DNA from 4 places in the Pseudonocardia sp. CA-142604 genome. Region 1 is predicted to be linked to each of the others. Evidence: riboswitches for the same ligand, from Rfam matches in the RefSeq annotation. Region 1 holds a riboswitch; each other region holds the start of a gene.
What was found. A riboswitch is a leader RNA that binds a small molecule or an ion and turns the genes downstream of it on or off. The one in region 1 is predicted to bind S-adenosylmethionine.
Positions count from the first base shown of each region.

Region 2: linked by a shared signal. The riboswitch ahead of ACQPZQ_RS16950 (FAD-dependent oxidoreductase) and the one ahead of thrC (threonine synthase) in region 1 are both predicted to bind S-adenosylmethionine.
Region 3: linked by a shared signal. The riboswitch ahead of ACQPZQ_RS16990 (DUF1684 domain-containing protein) and the one ahead of thrC (threonine synthase) in region 1 are both predicted to bind S-adenosylmethionine.
Region 4: linked by a shared signal. The riboswitch ahead of ACQPZQ_RS26050 (aminotransferase class V-fold PLP-dependent enzyme) and the one ahead of thrC (threonine synthase) in region 1 are both predicted to bind S-adenosylmethionine.

Region 1 covers NZ_CP192045.1:8,013,550-8,019,314, forward strand. The annotation lists gene ACQPZQ_RS36250 (GGDEF domain-containing protein) at 1-512, shown strand, start outside; gene ACQPZQ_RS36255 (alpha/beta fold hydrolase) at 531-1,283, opposite strand; gene rpsT (30S ribosomal protein S20) at 1,445-1,705, shown strand; gene holA (DNA polymerase III subunit delta) at 1,792-2,769, opposite strand; SAM riboswitch class I at 2,898-3,014, shown strand; gene thrC (threonine synthase) at 3,023-4,294, shown strand; gene ACQPZQ_RS36275 (hypothetical protein) at 4,488-4,901, opposite strand; gene ACQPZQ_RS36280 (MFS transporter) at 5,567-5,765, shown strand, end outside.
Region 2 covers NZ_CP192045.1:3,718,557-3,724,321, forward strand. The annotation lists gene ACQPZQ_RS16945 (hypothetical protein) at 1-777, opposite strand, end outside; SAM riboswitch class I at 1,106-1,199, shown strand; gene ACQPZQ_RS16950 (FAD-dependent oxidoreductase) at 1,493-2,665, shown strand; gene ACQPZQ_RS16955 (GNAT family N-acetyltransferase) at 2,662-3,150, shown strand; gene ACQPZQ_RS16960 (amino acid ABC transporter permease) at 3,147-4,121, shown strand; gene ACQPZQ_RS16965 (amino acid ABC transporter ATP-binding protein) at 4,118-4,909, shown strand; gene ACQPZQ_RS16970 (ABC transporter substrate-binding protein) at 4,988-5,765, shown strand, end outside.
Region 3 covers NZ_CP192045.1:3,726,602-3,732,366, forward strand. The annotation lists gene ACQPZQ_RS16985 (sodium:solute symporter family protein) at 1-1,162, opposite strand, end outside; SAM riboswitch class I at 1,768-1,861, shown strand; gene ACQPZQ_RS16990 (DUF1684 domain-containing protein) at 2,151-2,975, shown strand; gene ACQPZQ_RS16995 (flavin reductase family protein) at 2,972-3,523, shown strand; gene ACQPZQ_RS17000 (N-acetylmuramoyl-L-alanine amidase) at 4,118-5,765, shown strand, end outside.
Region 4 covers NZ_CP192045.1:5,742,180-5,747,944, forward strand. The annotation lists gene ACQPZQ_RS26040 (alpha/beta hydrolase family protein) at 58-1,434, shown strand; gene ACQPZQ_RS26045 (aminotransferase class V-fold PLP-dependent enzyme) at 1,434-2,942, shown strand; SAM riboswitch class IV at 3,033-3,148, shown strand; gene ACQPZQ_RS26050 (aminotransferase class V-fold PLP-dependent enzyme) at 3,183-4,556, shown strand; gene ACQPZQ_RS26055 (methionyl-tRNA formyltransferase) at 4,646-5,602, shown strand; gene ACQPZQ_RS26060 (HAD family hydrolase) at 5,681-5,765, shown strand, end outside.

The DNA of each region.
Region 1 (5,765 bases):
AGGACGTCAACGACGACCGCTCGCACGCCGCCGGTGACGCCGTCCTCCGCGAGGTGGCGACGTGCCTGCGCACGATCCTGCGCTCGCACGACCTGGTGGCCCGCTACGGCGGCGACGAGTTCGTCGTCGTCATGCCGGCCACCCCACCCGCGGAGGCGCGAGCGGCGCTGCAGCGTGCCGCCGACGCCGTGGCAGCGCTGCCGGTCGAGGTCGCCGCCGGCGTCACGATGTCGGTCGGCGTGGTGCGTGCCCCGCTGGACGGCGACCCCGCTGCGGCGCTCGCGGCCGCGGACGCCGCGATGTACCGGGCCAAGCACGCAGGCGGCAACACCGTCGTCTCCGGCGCGGTCGCCCCGGCCGCAGCCACCGCGGCGGAGTCCGGGCCCGTGCACTCCAACCGCGTCATGTCCACCCTGACGTCCACGTCCGTGGCGGCGTCGAACACCGTGACACCGGCGACGGTCAGCTCGAGAGCGGGACGGCCGAGCGCAGCTACCGTCCGGTCCGAGTAGCCGGCAGACGCCTGCTGGTCACAGCGAGTCCCAGAACTCGGTGAGCACGGCGGCGCCGCGGTCGGGATCCTGGGCCATCCACCAGTGTCCGAGCCCGTCGAGCACCCCCACGCGAGCCCCCGCCCGAGCCGCGGCGCGCCGGCGTTGCTCATCGGTACCCACGAAGTGATCCTCGGTGGCGGTCAGAGCGAGGCCCGGGCGCGCTGCTGCGTCCGGCAGCCGGGCGCCGAGCTCGCGGAGCACCGGCTGGGCAGCCGAGCGGTAGAGCGCCAGGATGCACCGCCCCATCTCGGCGTCGAAGCCCGGAGCGACGCGCCGCGCCACCCCTGGGTCCATACCGAGGTCGACCAGGCCTCCAGCGAGCTCCTCGACGGGAATGGCGAGGCGAGCCTCGATCGCCTCCTCGCCCTCGCCGGGTGTCTGCCAGACCTGCGCGAGGTCGTGCCACACGTAGTCGGGGTCGTAGATGCCGATGACGTCCGAGCACCAGCTGTGCAGCAGGTCGGGACGGCTCATCGCGACGTTGAGCACATGGCCGCCGCCCCAGTCGTGACCGACCAGGTCGACCGGTTCACCGATCTTCTCCAGCTCGGCCACCAGCCAGTCGCGGTACTCGTCGACGGTCGCCGTCCACCCGTCCGGCACCGGAGCGCCGAAGCCCGGCGGCGACAACCGCACCTGATCGGTCCGACCGCGGGCGGCGAGCCGCTCGCTCAGCAGGTCCCAGATCGCCTCGGTCTCGGGGTTGCCATGCACCAGAACCACAGTCACGCACGTAGCCTAGGCGTCACTCTCGGTGCGGGGGCCCGGGCCGATTTCCGACCGGTCGTCGCCGAGCTGTAGCATGGACCGCTGAGCGCCCGGCGTGAACGCACGATCCCCCGCCGCCGGTGCCGACCGGAACAAGGCGAAGAAGAACTCGAGGCATTCGCGTGGCCAACATCAAGTCCCAGATCAAGCGGGTCAAGACCAACGAGAAGCGCCGCCAGCGCAACAAGTCGGTCAAGTCCTCCGTGCGCACCGCGGTGCGGCGCTTCCGTGAGGCTGTGGAGGCCGGCGAGAACGAGAAGGCCATCGAGCTGCAGCGCTCGGCGGCCCGAGCCCTGGACAAGGCGGCCAGCAAGGGCGTCATCCACAAGAACCAGGCGGCCAACCGCAAGTCGGCGCTGTCGAAGCGCGTCGCCGCGCTCTGATCAGGCTCTCCCAACGGCGCTGCCCTTCGGGGCGGCGCCGTTGTGGTGTGCTCGACAACTCGCCGGCCGCCCCCTGAGGGACGCGCTCAGCGGCTCTCGCGCGCCGCGCAGATGCGCAGCACTGCCCGTTCAAGGGCGTAGCCGGGATCGGCTGCCGCGCCCTTGACGTCGGCGTTCACCTCGGCGGCGGCCTCGAAGGCCAGTGCGAGCGACTCCGGCTGCCAGGCTCGAACCTGCGACTGGGCCTTGCGAATCTTCCACGGCGGCATGCCGAGCGTGCCCGCGAGCCGGTTCGGATCGCCGCGGCCTGCCGCTCCCACCTTGGCCAGCGTGCGTACTCCGTCGGCCAGGGCGTCGGCCACCAGCACCGGCGCCACGCCGAGCACCATCGCCCACCGCAGGGCCTCCAGCGCCCCGGCCCGGTCGCCCGCCATCACCTTGTCGGCCACCGTGAACCCCGACGCCTCGGCCCGGCCCCGGTGGTAGCGGCGCACCGCGTGCTCGTCCACCTTGCCGCCCGTGTCGGCCACGAGCTGGCCCACCGCGGCGGCGAGCTCCCGCAGATCGGACCCCACCGCCTCGAGGATGACGCCCACGGCGTCCGGCGCGATACGACCGCCGGCCCGCCGGGCCTCGGCCCGCACGAAGTCGGCCCGTTCGTCGGAGCGGGTGATCTTGTTGCACATGGTGACGACGGCGCCGCCCTTGCGCAGCGCGTCGGCGAGCGGCTTGTTGCGCGCGCCCCCCGCATGGACCACGACCAGCACGATGCCCTCGGCCGGATCGGCGGACTGCTGGACGATCGCCGCCGCCAGATCCTTGCCCACCTCGTGGGCGGCCTGCAGGACGATCACCCGGCCCTCGGCGAAGAGCGACGGGCTGAGATTGTCGGCCAGGTCGGCCGGTGTGAGGTCGGCCGCCCGATACCGGCGTAGTTCGGCGCCGGGCTCGCCGACCCTGACCTCGGCCACCACCTGCTCGACAGCGCGCTCGACCAGCAGCTCCTCCTCGCCGAGGACGAGGTGCAGCGGCGCAGGTGCGGATGGCGCGGGCACGTCGTCCATGCTCGCGCACGGCACCGACAACGCGTGAGCCGGCTCCCAGATCGTGGGCCACGGGTTGGGATTCGAGTCGATCGTGTCGTAACGTGTCTTGCATCCGGCGGTCCGAACTGCCGGACACAACTTCACATGGCTCATCCAGAGGGGCAGAGGGAACGGCCCGGCGAAGCCCCGGCAACCGGCGATGCGCGATCACGCGTTCGATCACGGTGCCAATTCCGACCCGCACGATGCGGGAAAGATGAGGAGACTTCTCATGACCTTGACTGCCGACGCCTCGGCCACCACCTCGTACGACCTCGGGCCTGCCCGCGCCCTCTCCTGCCGCGAGTGCGGCCACCAGATCGCGCTCGCCGCGGAGTTCGCGTGCCCGCAGTGCTTCGGGCCGCTCGAGGTCGCCTACGACTTCGGCACCGTCACCCGCGAGTCCATCGAGGCCGGCCCGAAGTCGATCTGGCGCTACCGGCAGCTCCTCCCCGTGCCCTCCACCGTGCAGGAGCACCCCAACACCGAGCCCGGCCTCACCCGCCTGATCAAGGCCGATCGCCTGGGCGCCGCTCTGGGCCTGCGCAACCTCTGGGTCAAGGACGACACCGGCAACCCCACCCACTCCTTCAAGGACCGCGTGGTGGCCGTGGCGCTCGCCGCCGCGCGCGAGCTGGGCTTCTCGGTGCTCGCCTGCCCGTCCACGGGCAACCTCGCCAACGCCGTGGCGGCCGCGGCGGCCCGTGCCGGGTGGGACTCGGTGGTGCTCATCCCGTCGTCCCTGGAGACGGCGAAGGTGCTCACCACCGCCGTGTACGACGGCACGCTGCTCGCGGTCGAGGGCAACTACGACGACGTGAACCGGCTGGCCACCGAGCTCGCCGCCGAGCACGAGGACTGGGCGTTCGTCAACGTCAACGTGCGGCCGTACTACGCCGAAGGCTCCAAGACCCTCGGCTACGAGGTGGCCGAGCAGCTCGGGTGGCGGCTGCCGCAGCAGGTCGTGGTGCCCGTGGCGTCGGGGTCGCAGCTGACCAAGGTGGACAAGGGCTTCACCGAGCTCGGAAAGCTGGGCCTGGTGGATGCCACGCCCTACCGCGTGTTCGGTGCGCAGGCCACGGGCTGCTCGCCGGTGGCCAAGGCGTTCGAGGACGGCCACGACGTGGTGCAGCCCGTACGCCCCGACACGATCGCCCGCTCACTCGCGATCGGCAACCCCGCCGACGGCCCCTACGTCCTTGACGCGGTGCGCCGCACCGGTGGCGCGATCGCGCACGTCAGCGACGCCGAGGTGGTGGACGCCATCCGGTTGCTCGCACGCACCGAGGGTGTCTTCGCCGAGACCGCCGGTGGAGTCACCGTGGCCACCACGAAGAAGCTGGTGGAGTCGGGCGCGCTCGACCCCGACGCCGAGACCGTGCTGCTGATCACCGGCGACGGTCTCAAGACCCTCGACGCGGTGGCCGGTCAGATCGGCCCGTCGGCCACGGTCCCGTCCACCAGCAAGGCCGTGCGCGAGGCCCTCGCCGAGCGCGGTCTCTGAGCCCACCGGCCGGGCCTTGGGCCCCTGGCCGCAGGACGCAGCCCCGGGGGACGCTGACCCGGGGGCTGCACCCGGACAGCGCTGCGGGCGGGGAACACGGCGGAGCGGTAGACGCCATGACGGGCTGCGACGTGGAGCCGGCAACGGGCTGCCCTTGCTGACGACCCGCAAGGGTGAGCGCTCCAAGTCGCCTTCAGCCGGGCGAAGTAGAGCAGCGTCGGCCTCGGCGTGCCCGGAACGGAGAACGGCTTCGGCAGCAGGGTGGAGTTGGGCGTAACGCGTAGATCGGGTGCAGGATCGCCGACGCGAGAAGCACCGTGACCACGTCGCCGTCACCCTCGATCAGGACGACGTCGACGCCGCCGCCGCGCAAGGTAATCGCGGTAGCGAGAGTGATGAGATAGCTCGTCCGCCGGCCGGCGAGCCGCTCCGGCCACCGCTGGTCACCCCGCCGCGCCCGGCGCACCCGCGACACCCGGATCTCGGCGTAGCAGGCGTCGAGAACGATCCACGCCGGGCTCACGAGCACGAACGTGGCGAGGTCCTGCCCGGGTTCCTCCGGATCGAGGATGTTCACCACGCTCGCCACGAGCAGCGGGCGTCCCACGGCGACAGTCCCGCAGGCTGCACAGCCCCTGGTTTGTTCAGTGGCTTCCGGTTCGGCGGCCGCGGACGTGGTGTGCTCGTTCACGCTCAGCGAATTCCATGGATCACGACCCCGACGAAGAACAGCGGCGACCCACTCACGAGTGCCCGCATTCCACTGCACCAGGTCACTTCGCGCTCCTGTCGCACGCGGCGGATCCGCAGTTCGAAACAACAACTGAGCGGCCGCGTTTCGCCTTCCCCACCGAAGATCCGTCCGGCTTCGGCCGACCCTTGCCGAGCACAGCGCCGGTCGCCACCGCGCTGCTCAGACCGGAGACGAAGCCACAGAAGCACGCATTCGGCGGGTAACCCGATGGACGACGAAGGATCCGGCCGGTCGGCCGGCTCCGCAGACGGACGGCACGACGACGCGTCCCCAGGCGTCACGAAGCAGAGCAAACCGCCCGGTTCGACCCCGGAGGACGACCGGGACGCCTTCCCGAGTGTGATCCAGAACATTCAATCGCAACATACCCGCGTCAGTACCGTGTGTTTGCCACAACGATTTTCATCCGACCGATCGGATTCACCCGGATCACCGAAGCCAACCGGCATAGAGGTCGATTCCGGCGTCCGACAGAGCGTCATCCCAGTAGCGCAGCGCCAACGACAGAAGGGCTCGCCGTGGCCGACGGGAGTGGTAAATGTGCCTACAGTTCCGTATCCGACAGCGGAACTCCGCGCTTTCCGGATAGACACTCGCGCTCCGCGCATCAGGCCCGCGCCGCCGCCGCAAGTCTCATCGGCACGACGATCGAGTTCTACGACTTCTTCATCTACGGGCTGGCCGCCGGCCTGGTCTTCGCCAGCCGGTTCTTCCCGT
Region 2 (5,765 bases), 4.3 Mb from region 1:
CTGTTCCCCTGCCAGGGTCATCTCACCGTGTACGGAACCGTTCGCTTCGTCCTCGGGTCCGTCCTCCCACCTCGGCCCTTGCGTCACCGCGGCGGCGATCCTCCCCAGCTCCTCTGCGTGGTCGGGATGCGCTCGTTGGTAATCCCCCGTGAGCAGAGCTCGATACTTCGTCTGATCCCAGAGCTGATGTTCGCTTTTCCGGCCATACGTGAGCTGTGATTCCCCCCGAGTTCCGACGTCCAGCAGGTGGTCTATTCCTGCAGTCTGCGCCTCTTCGCTCAGTCCCCTTTTGCCCGAGTTGGCGGCGAGCAGCATGCCGGCACCGGCGACGTCGCTGGCCGCTACATGCGGCGTGTTCGTGTGGGCGACGGCGTCGTACACGATCCGAGCGATCCTGTCCGTCATCCGCAGTCCTGCTGGGTGAGGACTGGTCGTGTTCGGGTTCTTCTGCCTGTATCTCGGCAACCTGGCGGCGCCCTTTGCCCGGGGAGCATCGACGGATTCGTCGCGTACGGTCCCGGGATCGGCCCTGTCGGGTACTCGCTGCACCGGACGTACCTCGATGGAGTTGCCTTCCGCTGCCGCGCAATTGTTTTCCATCGCGCCGCCGCTCTCCATCGCGAACCGGGTCTCCATGCCGGCGCCCAGCGTCGTCACCAGGGCCCGGGCGGGAGAAGGCAGGACGTTCTGCACCGCAGGTCGCCGAACATGCTCGCTGTGGGCCAGTTCTTGCCGTCGGGCCTGGAAGACGTGCGTCACGGCGGCGTTGCCCGCCATGCGCTGCAGGCTGTGGAGCCCGGAGGCAGGGGTAGGTCGAGACGATCGGCGACTGTCGGACTGCTTGTGCGGGGTGTCGGCTCGCTTGTACTGCGCCTGCACGAGCAATCCTCCTCGAGGCCGGATCCGCTGGTGTCGAGGTTGCTCGGCGTCACGGGGACCGTGGTACGCGCGTCGCTGGTGGTGGTCGCGCTGGCAGCACGATTTCTGCCATCGCTCACCCGCGCCCCGTCGGATCCGGTCACGGCAGCCGGTCGTCACGCGTCGGATACGCGCGTGTTCGTCACATCCTTGACAGATCCATCGGGTCGTCGCCTACATTTGCTGTCGTCCATCCAGAGCGGCCGAGAGATCTGGCTCGTCGAAGCCGCAGCAACCATGTGCCTTACGGCGCCGGGTGCTAACGCCAGGATCGATGGGAGACATCGTGCGTCGATCGCACGCCCGGCCGGCGGTCATCCGCTCGTCGACGTGGTTGACGTCCACATGGTCGAAGCGTCGGCATGTTGATCTGTGCCGCACGCAGGCCGATCTTTGTCGCTGATTGACCCCGGCCTCCGGGCCAACCCGCGTCCCGTGCGCTGACGCGTAGGGGCGGTTTCCGGCGCGTCGCGTCAGATCTTCGTGAACGGTGGTTCCGGCGGTGCCGGACGAGCCGTGCGTCCACAGTGGACTCTCTATTGCTCGCGCTCCCTGCTGTCGTAGGAGGACGGTCATGCCGGCATTCCCGCATATCCCGGTGCAGCGCCGCTCGTCGAGATCGGCACGCACCGGCGTGGTCGATGTCGTGGTCATCGGCGGCGGTGTGGTCGGTGCGGCGGCTGCATGGCAGCTCGCCGGTCGCGATCGCGACGTGGTGCTGCTCGATCAACTCGAGACCGGCCGGGTGCGTGGTGTTCCGTACGGGTCGGCGGAGATCTACCGGCAGACCTATTCCTCGGCGCGGTACGTGCGGCTCGCCGCTGAGGCTCTGCCGCTGTGGCGGGAGGTGGAAGCCCAGACGGGCGCCGCGCTGCTGCAGATCACCGGGGGTGTCGACCACGGCGACCCGCGAGGCACGAGAGTGCTTGCCGAATCCCTTGCCAAGCACGGCATCGCCCACGAGTGGCTCGATCCCGACGAGGCATCGGCCCGGTGGCCGGGGATGGTGTTCAGCGGCCCGGTGCTGTACCAGCCGGACCGCACCGGCCGCATTCATGCAGGCCAGGCCGTCGCCGCTCTGACCGCCGCCGCCGTCGCGCATGGGGCGGTGGTCAAGCGTTCCACACCGGCGACGGCGATCGCGGTGCGCGGCGACGATCTCGTCGAGGTCGCGACGCCACGTGGTCCTGTTCGCGCTCGCCGGGCGGTGGTGGCGGTCGGAGCCCGCACCGCGGAATTGCTGGACGGGCTCGTCGAGCTGCCCAGGCTCCGGGTGACGCAGGAGCAGCCCACGAACTTTCCGCTATGGGGCGGCGCCGGTTCGTTTCCTGCGCGCCAGGTCGCATGGCCGACGTTCGTCCATCACGTTGCTCCGGAGGACGGCTGGCCCGGGAGCGTCCACGGCACGGCCACTGCCGAGGGCTGTGTGAAGCTCGGGTTCCGCGGCGTGGGGCCGGAGATGCATCCGGACCGGCCGTCGTTCGCGCCGGACCCGGCGCAGCTGCGCAGACTGCAGGAGTACGTGGCCGCCTTCCTGCCGGGCCTTGACCACCGGGTGCCCCAACCGCTCGGCTGTACCCGCACCTCCACGCCGGACGAGAGATTCGTGCTGGACACGGCTGGCCCTCTCGTCGTCGGCGCGGGGTTCTCGAGCCACGGCTTCGCGTTCGCTCCGGCGCTGGGGCGAGTGCTCGCCGACCTCTCCACCGGCGCGATGGACCGCGCCCCTGCGGCGGCCGCTCGATGAGCTCTCCGGCGCTGGAGGTCCGTCACGTCGCCTACACCGATCCGCTCGTGGTCCCGATGCTCACCGAGCTGGATCACGAGTACACGACCCGCTACGGACACTCGCTCGGCGACATCGGCGAGGAGATGCGCCGTCGACCGCAGGAGTTCGGCGCACCGGACGGCGGGCTGATCCTCCTGCTCGCCGGCGGCGATCCGGTGGCGGGTGGCGCCTTCCGCCGCTTCGACGACCGCACGGCAGAGCTCAAGCGGATCTGGACGCACTCCGCGCACCGCCGCCGGGGTCTGGCCCGACGGGTGCTCAGCGAGCTCGAGCGGGAGATCGCTGCACGCGGGTACCGGCGGATCTACCTGACCACCGGACCGCGGCAGCCGGAGGCCAAGGGCCTCTACCTGGCCACGGGCTACTCGCCGCTCTACGACCCGGGGTTGCCGGCCGAGCAGATCGGCAAGCACCCCTTCGAGAAGGAAGTGAGCTCTCGATGAGCGCAGCTCCCGACACCGCAACCGTGATCACGAACGGCCGACCGAGGGGCGCCGAGGACCTCGACGAACGGCTCGTCGTGGTGCCGGCCCGGCACCCGTGGCGCTGGGCGGCCACGGTCGTCGTCGCGGTGCTGCTCGCGATGGCGATCAACGCGCTCGTCACCAACCCCGCGTGGGACTGGCCCACCGTCGGGCAGTTCCTCTTCGCGCCGTCGATCCTGCGGGCGGTCGCGCTGACTCTGCAGCTGACGGTGCTCGGGATCGTCATCGGTTTCGTCCTCGGCACGCTGCTCGCGCTCATGCGGCTCTCGCCGAATCCGCTGCTGCGCTCCGTCAGCTGGACCTACATCTGGATCTTCCGGTCCGTGCCGCTGATCCTGCAGCTGCTGTTCTGGTACAACCTGGCGCTGCTCTACCGCGCGATCAGCTTCGGAATCCCGTTCGGGCCCGCCTTCTTCTCGGTCGGCACGATGGACCTCGTCAGCCCCGTCACGGCCGCGGTGCTGGGGCTCGCGCTGCACCAGGCCGCCTACGCCGCCGAAGTGGTGCGTTCGGGCTTCCTCTCGGTGGACCAGGGGCAGCTCGAGGCGGCAGCGGCGCTCGGCATCCCGAAGCTGCGTCAGTTCCGCCGGATCCAGCTCCCGCAGGCGATGCGGACGATCCTGCCGACCGCGGGCAACGAGCTGATCGGGCTGGTCAAGGGCACGTCGGTCGTCTACATCATGGCCCTGTCGGAGCTCTTCTACCAGGTACAGGTGATCTACACGCGCAACGGGCGAGTCATTCCGCTGCTGCTCGTGGCGGCGATCTGGTACCTGGTGCTCACCACGGTGATGTCGATCGGTCAGTTCTACATCGAGCGTTATTACGCCCGGGGGGCGCTGCGAACCGTGCCACCGACGCCCGTTCAGCGGTTCCGGGCGGCGGCGCGCACCGGAATCGCCCTCCTGCGCAAGCGGGTGCCGGCATGACGGCCCCGGCCGCTGTCACGGCTGCCCCTCCCATGGTCGACCTGCGTGGGGTGCACAAGAGCTTCGGCGCGCTCGAGGTGCTGCGCGGCATCGACCTGACAGTGCGCGCAGGCGAGGTGACGGTCCTGCTCGGGCCGTCAGGGTCGGGCAAGTCGACCCTGCTGCGGGCGATCAACCACCTGGAGAAGGTCGATCGCGGGTTCGTGCGCGTCGACGGGGAGCTGATGGGCTACCGGCGGGTGGGCAACCGGCTGCACGAGCTCTCCGAGCGCCACATCCTGCGCCAGCGCACGCACATCGGGTTCGTCTTCCAGAGCTTCAACCTGTTCGGACACCTCACCGTGCTGGAGAACGTCGTGGAGGCCCCGATCTCCGCGCAGGGCCGGCTCCGGGCCGACGTGGTGGGAGAGGCCGAGGAGCTGCTGGGCCGGGTCGGGCTGCGGGACAAGGCGGGGGAGTACCCGCGACGGTTGTCGGGGGGACAGCAGCAGCGGGTCGCGATCGCTCGCGCTCTCGCCCTGCGCCCGAAGCTCGTGCTCTTCGACGAGCCGACGTCCGCGCTGGATCCCGAACTCGTCGGCGAGGTCCTCGACGTCATGCGTGACCTCGCCCGCAGCGGAACCACCATGGTCGTCGTCACCCACGAGATCGGCTTCGCCAGGGAGGCCGCCGACACCGTGGTCTTCCTCGACGGCGGCCGGATCGTCGAGCAGGGGCCGCCGTCGCAGGTGCTCGACGCGCCGCGCGAGGAGCGCACCCGCGCCTTCCTGAGCAAGGTCCTGCACTGATCAGACTCCCGGCCGCGGATCACCGGCCGGGTCGCCATCACGCCGGCGTCCGCTGCGTGGGTATCTGGAGGAAACACCGTGTCGAGGTCCCTGAGACGGCTACGGCTGGCCGCCGTTCTGCTCGCACTCGCGGTGCTGGCCGCCGTGGCTTGTGCGGGCCCCGACCCGGACCAGGCGGCCGCTCCGGCGCCGGCATCCGCGTCCGGTGCCAAGGTCAACACGAGCCCCGAGCAGAACCGGGTGCGTGCGGAGAAGGTGGAGGCGATCGCCGCGCAGGTGCCGCAGTCGATCCGTGACCGCGGCACGCTCGTGGTCGGCACCACCGGCAGCGGGAACCCACCCCTGTCGTTCCGCGCCGACGACGACATCACCGTGATCGGCGTCGAACCCGACATCGCGCAGCTCGTGGCGGACGTGTTGGGGCTGAGGCTCGAACTGCAGCCCACGTCGTGGGAGAACCTGTTCCTCGCGGTCGAGTCGGGGCAGTACGACGTCGGCTTCTCGAACATCACCGTGACCGAGGAACGCAAGGACAAGTACGACTTCGCGACGTACCGGGTCGACACCATCGCGTTCGAGGGTCGAACAGGTGGCAAGGTGCAGAAGATCGAGAAGCCTTCGGACGTCGCCGGGCTGACCATCGGGGTGGGACCCGGCACCAACCAGGAGCAGATCCTGGTGCGCTGGGACGAGCAGAACCGCGCGGCGGGCCTGCCACCGGTGAACATCCAGTACTACCAGAACCAGGGCGACTTCTACCTCGCGTTGGAGTCCGGGCGGCTCGACCTCTACCTGGGGCCGAACCCCACCGCGTCCTACCACGTAGCCACCGGCGGGAAGACCACGATCGTCGGCA
Region 3 (5,765 bases), 4.3 Mb from region 1:
TGACGATCACGCCTCCGACGACCCCGGCCACCAGGATCGACAGCTTCGTCCACCGGATCAGTCGCGTGTCGGGGATGTCCGGGCGGATCCGCTTGACGATGTCGACGGCGACGAGCGAGGACAGGGCGGAGAACGCTCCGTCCATCGAGGAGTAGCAGGCGTTGCAGATGATCAGCACATACAGGGCGATGAGCACCAGGGGCAGGCCCAGGTGCGACACGACGTACGGGCCGATGCCGCCGGCGCCGAAGTCGCCGAGCGCCTCGAGCGGGACTCCCATCGACGTGCCGACGAGCCCGAGCAGGCCCAGCGTCAACGGGATCGGGTAGAACCACAGGCCTGCCCACAGGAACGTGCGATTGAGGTTCGCCGGTTTCATCGCCCAGACCTTCTGCCAGAACGTCTGGTCGGCCATCGTCGAGGCGAGCAGCCCGAGCGCCAGCGAGATGCCGAAACCGGCAGCGGCGGCCGGGTCGAACACGCTCAGCCGGGTCGGGCCGGCCTCTCCGACCCTCGCGAACACGAGGTCGGCGCCGCCGGCTTTCGCCAGCACGTACAACACGACGATCGCTGCGGGAACGGTGATGAGCAAGGTGGTGAAGGTGGCCGTGACGGCTGATGTCCAGAGACCACCGAAATAGGAGTAGACCATGACGATCGCGAGCGTCACGAGCAGCACGGTCGTCGTGTTGAGCCCGAACACCACGCCCATCACGAGAACGACGCCATACAGATTGATGAAGATCTCGGCGAGCAGTCCGAGAAGCATCGCGACGAGGATGACGGTGCTCGCGGACCGGCTCGCGAAACGGACGCGGACGAACTCGACGATCGTGTACCCACGAGGCATTTGACGACGCAGCCGCAATGCGAAGGGAACCATGGCGACGACCGCGAGCCCGTTCGGCACGATGAACCAGAGAAGTCCGGAGGTCCCCCAGGTGTAGGCCTGGGCCGACGACAGCATCACCGCCATCGACCAGGTCCAGACGGCGATGACCGACCCGACCCCGAAGCCGAGCCCGATCCGCCGACCTGCGATGACGAAGTCGTGCGTGCTGCGTGCCATCCGGCGCACCGCGAACGCGATGGTCAGCATGAACAGGCCCAGCCCGGCCATGAGCGCCAGGCCGAGCGCAGGCGGTACATCGGTGGGAGCCATCGCATTCCTCCAGGGATATGGCTGGGGCGCGGCATCGGAGGATGATCGCCGAAATGTCGAAAAGAGAAGGCGGGGCGCCGAAAATACGCGAACCAGGAGCGTGGTGGATATACCGGTCAGCTCTGGCGACAGTGCCGGTCGTCGACACACAGCTGGTTCGCGGCGAGCAAGGCGAGATCCAGTCGATCAGCTGTGGTCTGAACGTAGCCATACACGTCCACCTTTGTATGTGAACGACAAGATCAGAGCAAGGCATCGGCGGCTCTTATGGTCGCGCGCACATCTACTTCTTGAATGGTGAGAATTGCTGTGGCGCCGTGACGAATCGACCGGACATTTGGTCGTCAGAAGTTTTACTTCGGCTGGACCATCCGAATAGTCACGTGTGTCGCGGCGCAGCGACCTTCCTGACGCTGCCTGGCCTGCCGCCGGCGGGCTCACCGGGGAGGTGCCCCACAGCCCGTGCCGTAGCCGGGGAACGGGTGGCACAGCGCCGCTCTCGGGCTCGCCCTCTCTCCGGACGATCCGGCCAGGCGTCTCGTCCCCTACGCCCGGCTTTGTCACATCCTTGACAGATCCATCGGGTGGTCGCCTACATTCGATGTCGTCCATCCAGAGCGGCCGAGAGATCTGGCTCGTCGAAGCCGCAGCAACCATGTGCCTCACGGCGCCGGGTGCTAACGCCAGGATCGATGGGAGATGTCGTGCGTCGATCGCACGCTCAGCGGGTGGCCACCCGGTCGTCCTCGTGGTTGACCTCCACCTGGTCGAAACGTCGGCACGTCGATCTGTGCCGCACACAGGCCGCTCTTTGTCGCTGATCCATCCCGGCCCTCCGGCCACCCTGGTTCCCCTGCGCTGACGCGTACGGACGATCCGACGCGTCGCGTCAGGGCTCTGCACAGCGGTGATCACGGCGATGCCGGTACAGCCGAGGTCCTGTCCACAGTGGATTCTCCCGATGCCGAAGTTCCTGCAAGGAGAGCGCATGAGCATCACCGATTCCCGATCGAGCGACCAGCACCTGCGGGACGAGTGGGCGAACTGGCATGCCGAGCGCGAGGCGGATCTGCGGACCCCGCACGGTTGGCTCAGCCTCACGGGCCTGTACTGGCTCGACGCCGAACCCCGCTCGTTCGAGGGGCTGCCCGGCATCTGGCGTGCCACCGGCGACGGCGGTGTGGAGGTGACCGCGGCCGAGGCCGATGGGCTGGTGGTCGGTGACATGCCGGTGACGTCGACGGCGCGGCTCGAGCCGGTCGACGGCACGCCCGGCGTGCTCGTCGAGGTCGGCCCGCGCAGAGTGGAGGTCGTGCGCCGCACCGACTCCTACGCGTTGCGCGTGCGTGATCCCGAGGCGATCACCCGCACGGAGTTCGCGGGCGTTCCCACCTTCCCGGTCGACGCACGATGGGTCGTCGACGGCAGGTTCGCGGCCTATCCGCAGCCGCGGCGGATCACCGTGGGCGCCGTCGTCGACGGCTTGCAGCACTTCCCGACCGCCGTCGGGGTGGTGCATTTCAGCGTGTACGGCGGTGACCACGAACTGGTCGCGTTGCGGGGGAAAGCAGAGGGGCTGGTGCTGCATTTCCGCGACGCCACGTCGGGCGCGTCCACATACGGCGGGGGCCGCGTGCTGAAGACTCTCGAACCGGATGCGGAGGGCCGGGTGCGCATCGACTTCAACCGGACCGTCAACCTGCCGTGCGCGTTCACCGCGTACGCGACCTGCCCGCTTCCTCCCGCGGAGAACCGCCTGGCGGTTGCCGTCGAAGCCGGGGAGCGCGACCCCGCGCGGCCGGAGGTCCGATGAGCAGCACGGTGGGGGTAGTACGCGCCACGGAAACCGCGGACGTCATGGAGCCGGTGGTCGACGCGGCCGTGATGCGGGACGTACTCGGGCATTTCGCCTCCGGCGTGGTCGTGGTGACCGCGCGCGGCCCGTCCGGCCCGATCGGTTTCACCTGCCAGTCGTTCACATCACTGTCGCTGGATCCGCCGCTGGTGAGCTTCGCGCCGTCCCGCACGTCGTCGACGTGGCCCCGGATCCGCGACGTCGGCACGTTCTGCGTGAACATCCTGGCCGCCGACCAGGAGCACCACAGCGCGGGTTTCGCCCGGTCCGGCGTGGACAAGTTCGCCGGTGTGCGGTGGCGGCCCAGCCGATACGGCGCGCCGGTCCTGGAGGGAGCGTGCGCGTGGGTGCACTGCAGGCTCCACAGTGAGCACGACGGCGGCGACCACACGATCGTCCTGGGCCGTGTGCTCGAACTCGCCGCCGATCACTCCCGGACTCCGCTGCTGTACCACCGCGGCGCCTACGAGCTCATCCTTCCCCGGCCCCGCGAGGAGTCCCGCTGACCAGCCTGCGTCAACGGGCGCTGGTCGGCCGGGTATCGCGGGCGTTGCGCACGAAGGCGGGCACGGCGTGGGGGAGTCGATGCAGCGATGCCGGGCTGGGCCGGAGGGTGTCGTTGATCCGGTTGTGCAGGTAGGTCCGAATCCTCGATATGACCGCCGCCATGTTGCGGTTGTGGCGACGGTGATCGAACATCCTACCGTGGGGCCGATTCTGTTCGACTCTGGATATCGACGGCATCGTTCAGAAATCCGCCTCCGAGCAGGCGGGCGAAAAATCGATCGACTATCTGCGTCGGCCGGGCCGGCCTCGGGAGTGAGTTGCTGCGCGATCGACGTCGCGTAGATGCGAGACGGGCTCGTAGTCGTCGAGTGAGCGCCGGTCCAGCCGGCGTCGGGTGCGTTCGCGGAGGCGTTCCCTGCCTCCTCGCCGCTCTGCCACAATTGCGGAAGACGAGTTCCGTATTCGGCATGGAGAAAAGTTCTTCGTCAGGCGAGGGAATCGTCATTCCCTGACCTTGGAGTTCGTCTGTGCAGGCTCATGCTGGGAGTTTCCGCGCGGCCCTGGCGGTTGGAACGGCATCGGCATCTCTGACCGTGTTCGTCCTCGTCGGACCTGCGGGTGCGGCGACTCCCGCTGTCGTGATGCCGGGCGTGCTCCAGGAGGCGTTCACTGCCGCCGCGCAGCGATACCACGTCCCCATTGACGTGCTGCTCGCAGTGTCCTACATCGAGTCGCGCTGGGACGCCCACGCTGGACGACCCAGCGTCTCCGGCGGATACGGGCCTATGCACCTGACGGACCTGCGCGCCGCGCTCGCACAGTCCCACTCGGTAGCCGATGACCGGGACGACACGGCCGGGTCCTCGGCAAAGACGCCGGATCCCTCCCGTACTGCTGCCCTCGCCGCGTCGCTGACCGGGCTGCCCGAGGACCGCATCCGGCTCGACCCCGCCGCCAACATCGCGGGCGGCGCGGCACTCCTCGCGACCGACCAGGAAACACTCGGGCAGCCACTCACCAGCGATCCCGCAGACTGGTACGGCGCTGTGGCCCGCTACTCGGGCTCAGGCACGCAGGCCGCCGCCGCGGACTTCGCGGACGAGGTGTTCGACGTGATCCGCTCCGGTGAGGCGCATACGACGGACAGTGGGCAGCGCGTCGCACTTGCCGCGCAGCCGGCCGTCGCATCGCGGACCGCACAGGTCCGTGCGCTGGACCTGCCCGCAGGACACTCCGAACACACCGAGTGCCCGTCATCGGTGAGGTGCACGTGGATTTCAGCCCCCTACGAGCAGTACGGGCCGGAGCCTACGGATTACGGCAATCACGACCTCGCCGAGCGGCCCAAGGAGTCGTCCATCGCTTACATCGTCATCCACACCACCGAAAGCACATGGGATGATGCGATCAGGCTGGTCAAGGAACCGACCTATCTGGGCTGGCACTACACCGTGCGGTCCTCGGACGGGGCCATTGCTCAGCACCTGGCGACAAAGGACGTCGGCTGGCACGCCGGGAACTGGTACATCAACGCGAAGGCGATCGGCATCGAACACGAGGCCTTCCTCGCCGATCCCGACGCCTGGTTCACCGAGGCGATGTATCGCTCGTCGGCGCGTCTCGTGCGGTATCTGGCGCACCGTTTCCGCATTCCGTTGGATCGGCAGCACATCATCGGCCACGACAACGTGCCAGGACTCACCCCGGACGCAGTGGCGGGAATGCACACCGACCCCGGCCCGTACTGGGACTGGGCGCACTACTTCCGCCTGCTCGGTGTGCCGTTCCACGCGACGGCCGGGTCCGGGGCGGGCGTGGTGACGATCGACCCGTCCTACAGCCGCAACGAGCCGGCGTTCACGGGATGTGTGTCGAGGGACGAGCCGTGCGCAGCACACGGATCGAGCGCCCTGCTGCTGCACATGGCGCCGAGCGACAGCGCGCCCCTGGTCAACGACGTCGGACTCCATCCGAACGGACAGAGCACCACCGACGTCAACGACACCGGCGCCCGTGTTTCCGCTGGTCAGCAGTACGTCGTGGCTGCGCGACGGGGCGAGTGGACGGCGATCTGGTACCTGGGCCGCAAGGCCTGGTTGCGCGACCCGCATCGCCGGCGGGTGACGCTCCCAGCGCGGGCCATGGTCGCCACACCGCGGCGTGGCCTGGCGTCGATCCCCGTTTATGGCGGGGCCTTCCCGGAGGCCTCCACCTTCCCGACCGACATTCCTGTTCCGGTCG
Region 4 (5,765 bases), 2.3 Mb from region 1:
CGAACGACACCTCCGCGCCGGTCAAGGGCCACAAAACCGACTCACTACGGTGTGCCAATGCGACGGACGATCTTCGGGCTCATCGCGCTGCTGCTCCTGAGCGCGTGTACTGGACCGGGAGCTGACACACCGCGGGATCTCAGCGGCGACTGGCACGGCAGCATCAACACCCCGGGGAACCCGCTGCAGATCGGCGTACGCATCGCCGGCACCACCGGCACCTTCGACCTCCCGGCCCAGGGGCTGCGTGCGCTCGCGCTGAAGGACGTGCGCCTCGACGGCGACGCCGTCTCGTTCCACCTGCCCGACGTCCCGGGCGGCGCCACCTTCGACGGCACCCTGAACCAGGACGGCACGATCGCCGGGAGCTACAGCCAAGGCGGGCAGACCGCCCCGTTCACGCTGTCCGCAGGCGCATTGCCCGATGTCGGACGACCGCAGGAGCCGCAGCCGCCCTTCCCGTACCGCAGCGAGGACGTGACGTACCCGAGCGGTCCGCTGACCGTGGCCGGGACGCTGACTCTCCCCGAGGGGGAAGGACCGTTTCCCGCGGTCATGCTGATCACCGGCAGCGGCGCGCAGGACCGCGACGAGACGATCGCGGGACACAAGCCGTTCCTGGTGCTCGCCGACGCGATCACCCGCGCCGGCTACGCCGTCCTGCGGGTGGACGACCGCGGCGTCGGGGGCTCGACCGGCGATCTTCAGCAGTCGAGCTACGACGACCTCACCGGCGACGCACTGGCCGGGCTCGCGTTCTTGAAGACCCGTGCCGAGATCGACCCCGCGAAGATCGGGCTGCTCGGCCACAGCGAGGGCGGCTACCTCGCGCCGCTCGTCGCCCAGCGTGCCGGCGCGGGCGGGGTAGCGTTCGTCGTGCTCATGGCTGCCCCGGCCGTCACCGGGGAGGAGGTGCTCGTCCTGCAGAACCGGTTGCTCTTCCAGCAGGCAGGCGCGCCCCCGGAGCAGGTCCAGGCCCAGATCGACTACGTACGCAATCTCAGTGGGCTGCTGCGGGCGCAGAACTACGACGCCGCCCGGCAGCTGTCCCGCGACCGCATCGCCCAGCAGACCTCTGCGCTGCCCGAGGACCAGCGTCCGAGCGCCGCGGAGCTCGAGGCCCAGCTCCCGGCAACGCCCGCGTACCGCGCTGTGCTCACCTACGACCCCGCGCCGGCCCTGCGGGCGCTGCAGGTGCCGGTGCTCGCCATCTTCGGCGCAAAGGACCTCCAGGTGCCACCGACCCAGAGTGAACCCGCGCTGCGGACGCTGCTCGCCGGCAAACCGGACGTGACGATCCGCACCTTCGCCGAGCTCAACCATCTGATGCAGCCGGCCACCACGGGCGCCATCACCGAGTACCCGACGATCGATACGACGATCGACTCCGAGGTGCTCAACCTGGTCACCAACTGGATGAGCGAGAGGTTCTGATGCCCGACGTCGACCCTGAGGAGTTCCGCAGGCTCGGTCACGCCGTCGTCGACTGGATCGCGGACTACCGAGCCGGCGTCGCCGACCGGCCCGTGCTACCCGACGTCCAGCCGGGATGGGTGCGCGAGCAGCTGACACCCACGCTGCTGGCCGCAGGCCTGCCCGAGGAGCCGCAGCCGCTCGCCGGCCTGCTCGACGAGATCGACCGCGTGGTGGTGCCTGCCACCACCCACTGGCAGCACCCCGGCTTCTTCGGCTACTTCCCGGCCAACGCCTCGCTGCACTCGCTGCTCGGCGACATGCTCTCCACCGGTCTCGGTGTACAGGGGATGCTCTGGGCCACCTCGCCCGCTGCCACCGAGGTGGAGCAGGTGCTGCTCGACGCCATGGCGGCCGCGCTCGGACTGGACCCGTCCTTCACGTTCGCAGGCGGCGGGGGCGGGTCGATCCAGGACTCCGCGTCGTCGGCTGCGCTCGTGGCGCTCCTCGCGGCCCTGCACCGCAGCAACCCGGACTGGCGGGAACGCGGCGTCGACGGCACGGAGCGCGTCTACGCCACGGCCGAGACGCACTCCGCACTCGCGAAGGCCGTGCGGGTCGTCGGGCTGGGCAAACAAGCGCTGCGGATCATCGAGCCGTCGCCGGGCTCGCTCGCGATGTCGCCCGACGCCCTGGCCGCCGCGCTCCGGGCCGACTCCGAGGCAGGGCTGCGGCCGGTTCTGGTCTGCGCCACCATCGGCACGACGGGAACCGGCGCGATCGACCCGGTGCGGGAGATCGCGCACGCGGCAGCCGAGCACGGAGCCTGGGTGCACGTCGACGCCGCGTGGGCCGGTGTGGCGGCGCTGTGTCCCGAACTCCGCCACCTGCTCGACGGCGTCGAACTCGTCGACTCGTTCTGCACGAACGCCCACAAATGGCTGCTCACGGCGTTCGACGCGTCGCTGTTCTGGGTGCGGGACGCCGCCGCGCTCCCGGCCGCGCTCTCGATCACTCCCGAGTTCCTCCGCAACGCCGCCTCGGAGTCGGGCTTCGTCGTGGACTACCGCGACTGGCAGGTGCCGCTCGGTCGCCGCTTCCGTGCGCTGAAGCTGTGGGCGGTCGTGCACGGCCACGGGCTGTCCGGTCTTCGGGCGCACATCCGCTCGCACCTCGCACTGGCCGAGAAGCTCGCCGGCCAGGTGCGCGAGGACCCCACGTTCGAGCTCGCGGCCGAGCCGTCGCTCGCACTGGTGTGCCTGCGTGTCGTCACGGGCGACGGGCCGGAGGCGGACGATCGCGCCACCCGCACCGTGCTCGAGCGCGTCAACGCCTCGGGCAGCGCGTTCCTCACCCACACCACGGTGGGCGGCCGCTATGTCATCCGGGTCGCCATCGGATCGCTGCTCACGGAGTCCTCGCACGTCGACGCGTTGTGGGAGTCACTTCGCGATGAGGCGGCGAAGGTCCTCGCGAACGATCCGGACGATCGTCGCGATCCCGGCCACTCCGAATCGACGCACGTCTAGCGGGCCGCGTCCCCGTTGCCGCCATCCTCCTGTGGCGGCGGCAACGGGCGGCTTGACGATCGATCGAACGCCGACGTAGCGTCGGTGACAGGTCATGAGTGCCAGCACCAAGCCCCGGCTCGCTGGCCGGCAACCCTCCTCCGCGGTGGGGTGCTCCGGGTGACGACCAGGCCGCCGGGCGGGGTGTCCGGTGGCAAGCGCGGACCCGCCTGCGTCGCCGGGTCCCCTCATGAGGAGACCATGTTGTCGCTCGTTCTTGCTCCCTCCGACATCTCGTCCACCACGTCACGCGAGCTTCCCCCGGTGGTGGGCAACGACCTCCGGGTGCCGCTGGTCACGGGCGGGAACGTGGCGTACGCCAACCTCGATCTCGCCGCCAGCGCGCCTGCCCTGCGCTCCGTGGCCGCCCACGTCGCCGACTTGCTGCCCTACTACGCGTCGGTGCACCGCGGCGCGGGCTACGCCTCCCAGGTCAGCACCGCGCTCCTCGAAGCAGCGCGCGCCACGGTCGGCGAGTTCGTCGGCGCCCGGCCCGAGGACGACGTGGTGGTGTTCACCCGCAACACCACCGACTCGCTGAACCTGCTCGCCGGGTGCGTGCCGGGCACCGTCCTGTGCCTGGACGTGGAGCACCACGCGAACCTGCTCCCCTGGCAGACCGGCGCCCACCAGGTGCTGCGGGCCGCCGACACCGTGGAGGAGACCCTCGCGGGCCTCGAGGCCGCCCTTGCATCGACGTCCGTGGCCCTGGTCGCCGTGACGGGCGCATCCAACGTCACCGGTGAGGTCCTGCCGCTGGACCGGATCGTCGAGATCGCCCACCGGTGGGGCGCTCGGGTGGTGGTCGACGCCGCCCAACTCGCGCCGCACCGCAGCATCGACATCGCCGAAACAGGCATCGACTACGTGGCTCTCTCCGGCCACAAGCTCTACGCCCCCTACGGTGCGGGCGTGATCGTCGGCCGGCGTGACTGGCTCGACGTGGGCACGCCGTACCTCGCGGGTGGTGGCGCGGTGCGGGAGGTCGAGGTGGACCACACGATCTGGGCCTCCGCCCCGCACCGGCACGAGGGCGGCACGCCGAACGTGCTCGGCGCGGCGGCGCTTGCACAGGCCTGCCGCACGCTCGCCCCGGTACTCGACGGAGCGGCGCTCGCGCACGAGCGCGCGCTCTCGGACCGGCTCGCGGCGGGTCTCGCCACCGTGCTGGAGGTGCGGACGTTGCGGATCTGGTCGGACAGCACCGAACGCGTCGCCGTGCAGAGCTTCTCCCTCCCGGCGCAGCACCCATCGGGACGGGTGGCCGCGTACCTGTCCGCCGAGCACGGGATCGGCGTCCGGGACGGCCGCTTCTGCGCCCACCCGCTGCTGCTCAGGCTCTGCGGGGAGAACGGCGAGGCGCTGCGCGCGAGCATCGGGATCGGCACCACCGAGGAACACGTGGATCGGCTGGTGGAGGCGCTCCGGCAGCTCGTCACGCAGGGCCCGGACTGGACCTACGGACGTGTCGACGGGCGGTGGGTGCCGACGCCCGACCCGCGCGACCACGATCCCCTCGGGGTCGTGGGCGACCTGGCTCTCGGCACGGGGGCCTCCGCCTGCAGCTCGGATTGAGCATCCCGATCCCGGCGACGTTGGACAGGCAAACCTAACAAGCAGCTATCCTCCTTTTCGATCACACATCGGGCGGGGAGGAGTGCTGCATGCGCGTCGTCGTGTTCGGCTACATGACGTGGGGCCATCGGACGTTGGACGCGGTACTCGCGGCCGGGCACGAGGTCCCCTTGGTCGTCACACACCCGGAGAGCGACAACCCGTACGAGACGATCTTCAACGACTCCGTGGCCGAGCTCGCGGCCAAGCACGGCATCCCCGTGCTGGTGCGCACCCGGGCCGACGACGCGGAGGTGGCGGAGCGAATCGGCGCCGCTGACGCGGACGTGATGGTCGTGTCGAACTGGCGCACGTGGCTGCCGCCCGCCGTCTTCTCCCTCCCCCGGCTCGGCACGCTCAACGTGCACGACGCCCTGTTGCCCGCCTACGCGGGCTTCGCGCCCCTCAACTGGGCGCTGATCAACGGGGAGCCCGAGGTCGGGGTCACCGCCCACATGATGGACGGCGACTTCGACGCCGGCGACATCGTGCTCCAGCGCGCCACCCCGGTCGGCGACGAGGACACGATCGTCGAGCTGTTCGACCGCACTCTGGCCATGTTCGGGCCGATCACCGTGGACGCACTGGAGCTCCTGGCCTCGGGACGCACCGACTGGGAGCCGCAGGACCGCAGCCGGGCGAGCTACTTCCACCGGCGCAGCGAGGAGGACAACCGGATCGACTGGAGCTGGCCGGCCCGGGACATCGCCAATCTGGTGCGCGCGCAGGTCGACCCCTATCCCAACGCCTACTGCTTCCACGGCTCGACCAGGCTGCGGGTGCTCGCCGCCGGCGTCACCGACACGCCCTACGGCGGCACGCCCGGACGCATCTTCATCCGTGACGGCGCCGGTGGCGTTGTGGTGGTGGCCGGGGCCGACGCCCGCCGCGGCCGCAACCCGGGTCTCGTGATCCGCCGCGTCCGCACCGACGACGGCCACGAGCACGCGGCCGCGGAGTACTTCACGAGGATGGGCGGCTACCTCACCTCACACCCCACCGCCTGACGCGCCGCCGGTCGGCCGCACCCGACATCCGAGCCGTCGCGGCCGGTGCTTCCGTCGCCCATCGGGTACTCGGCTCGCGTGACCCACGACCATGACCTCGACACAGCTGTGTTCGATACGGCCGTGTTCGATGTGGACGGCACGCTCGTCGACACGAACTACC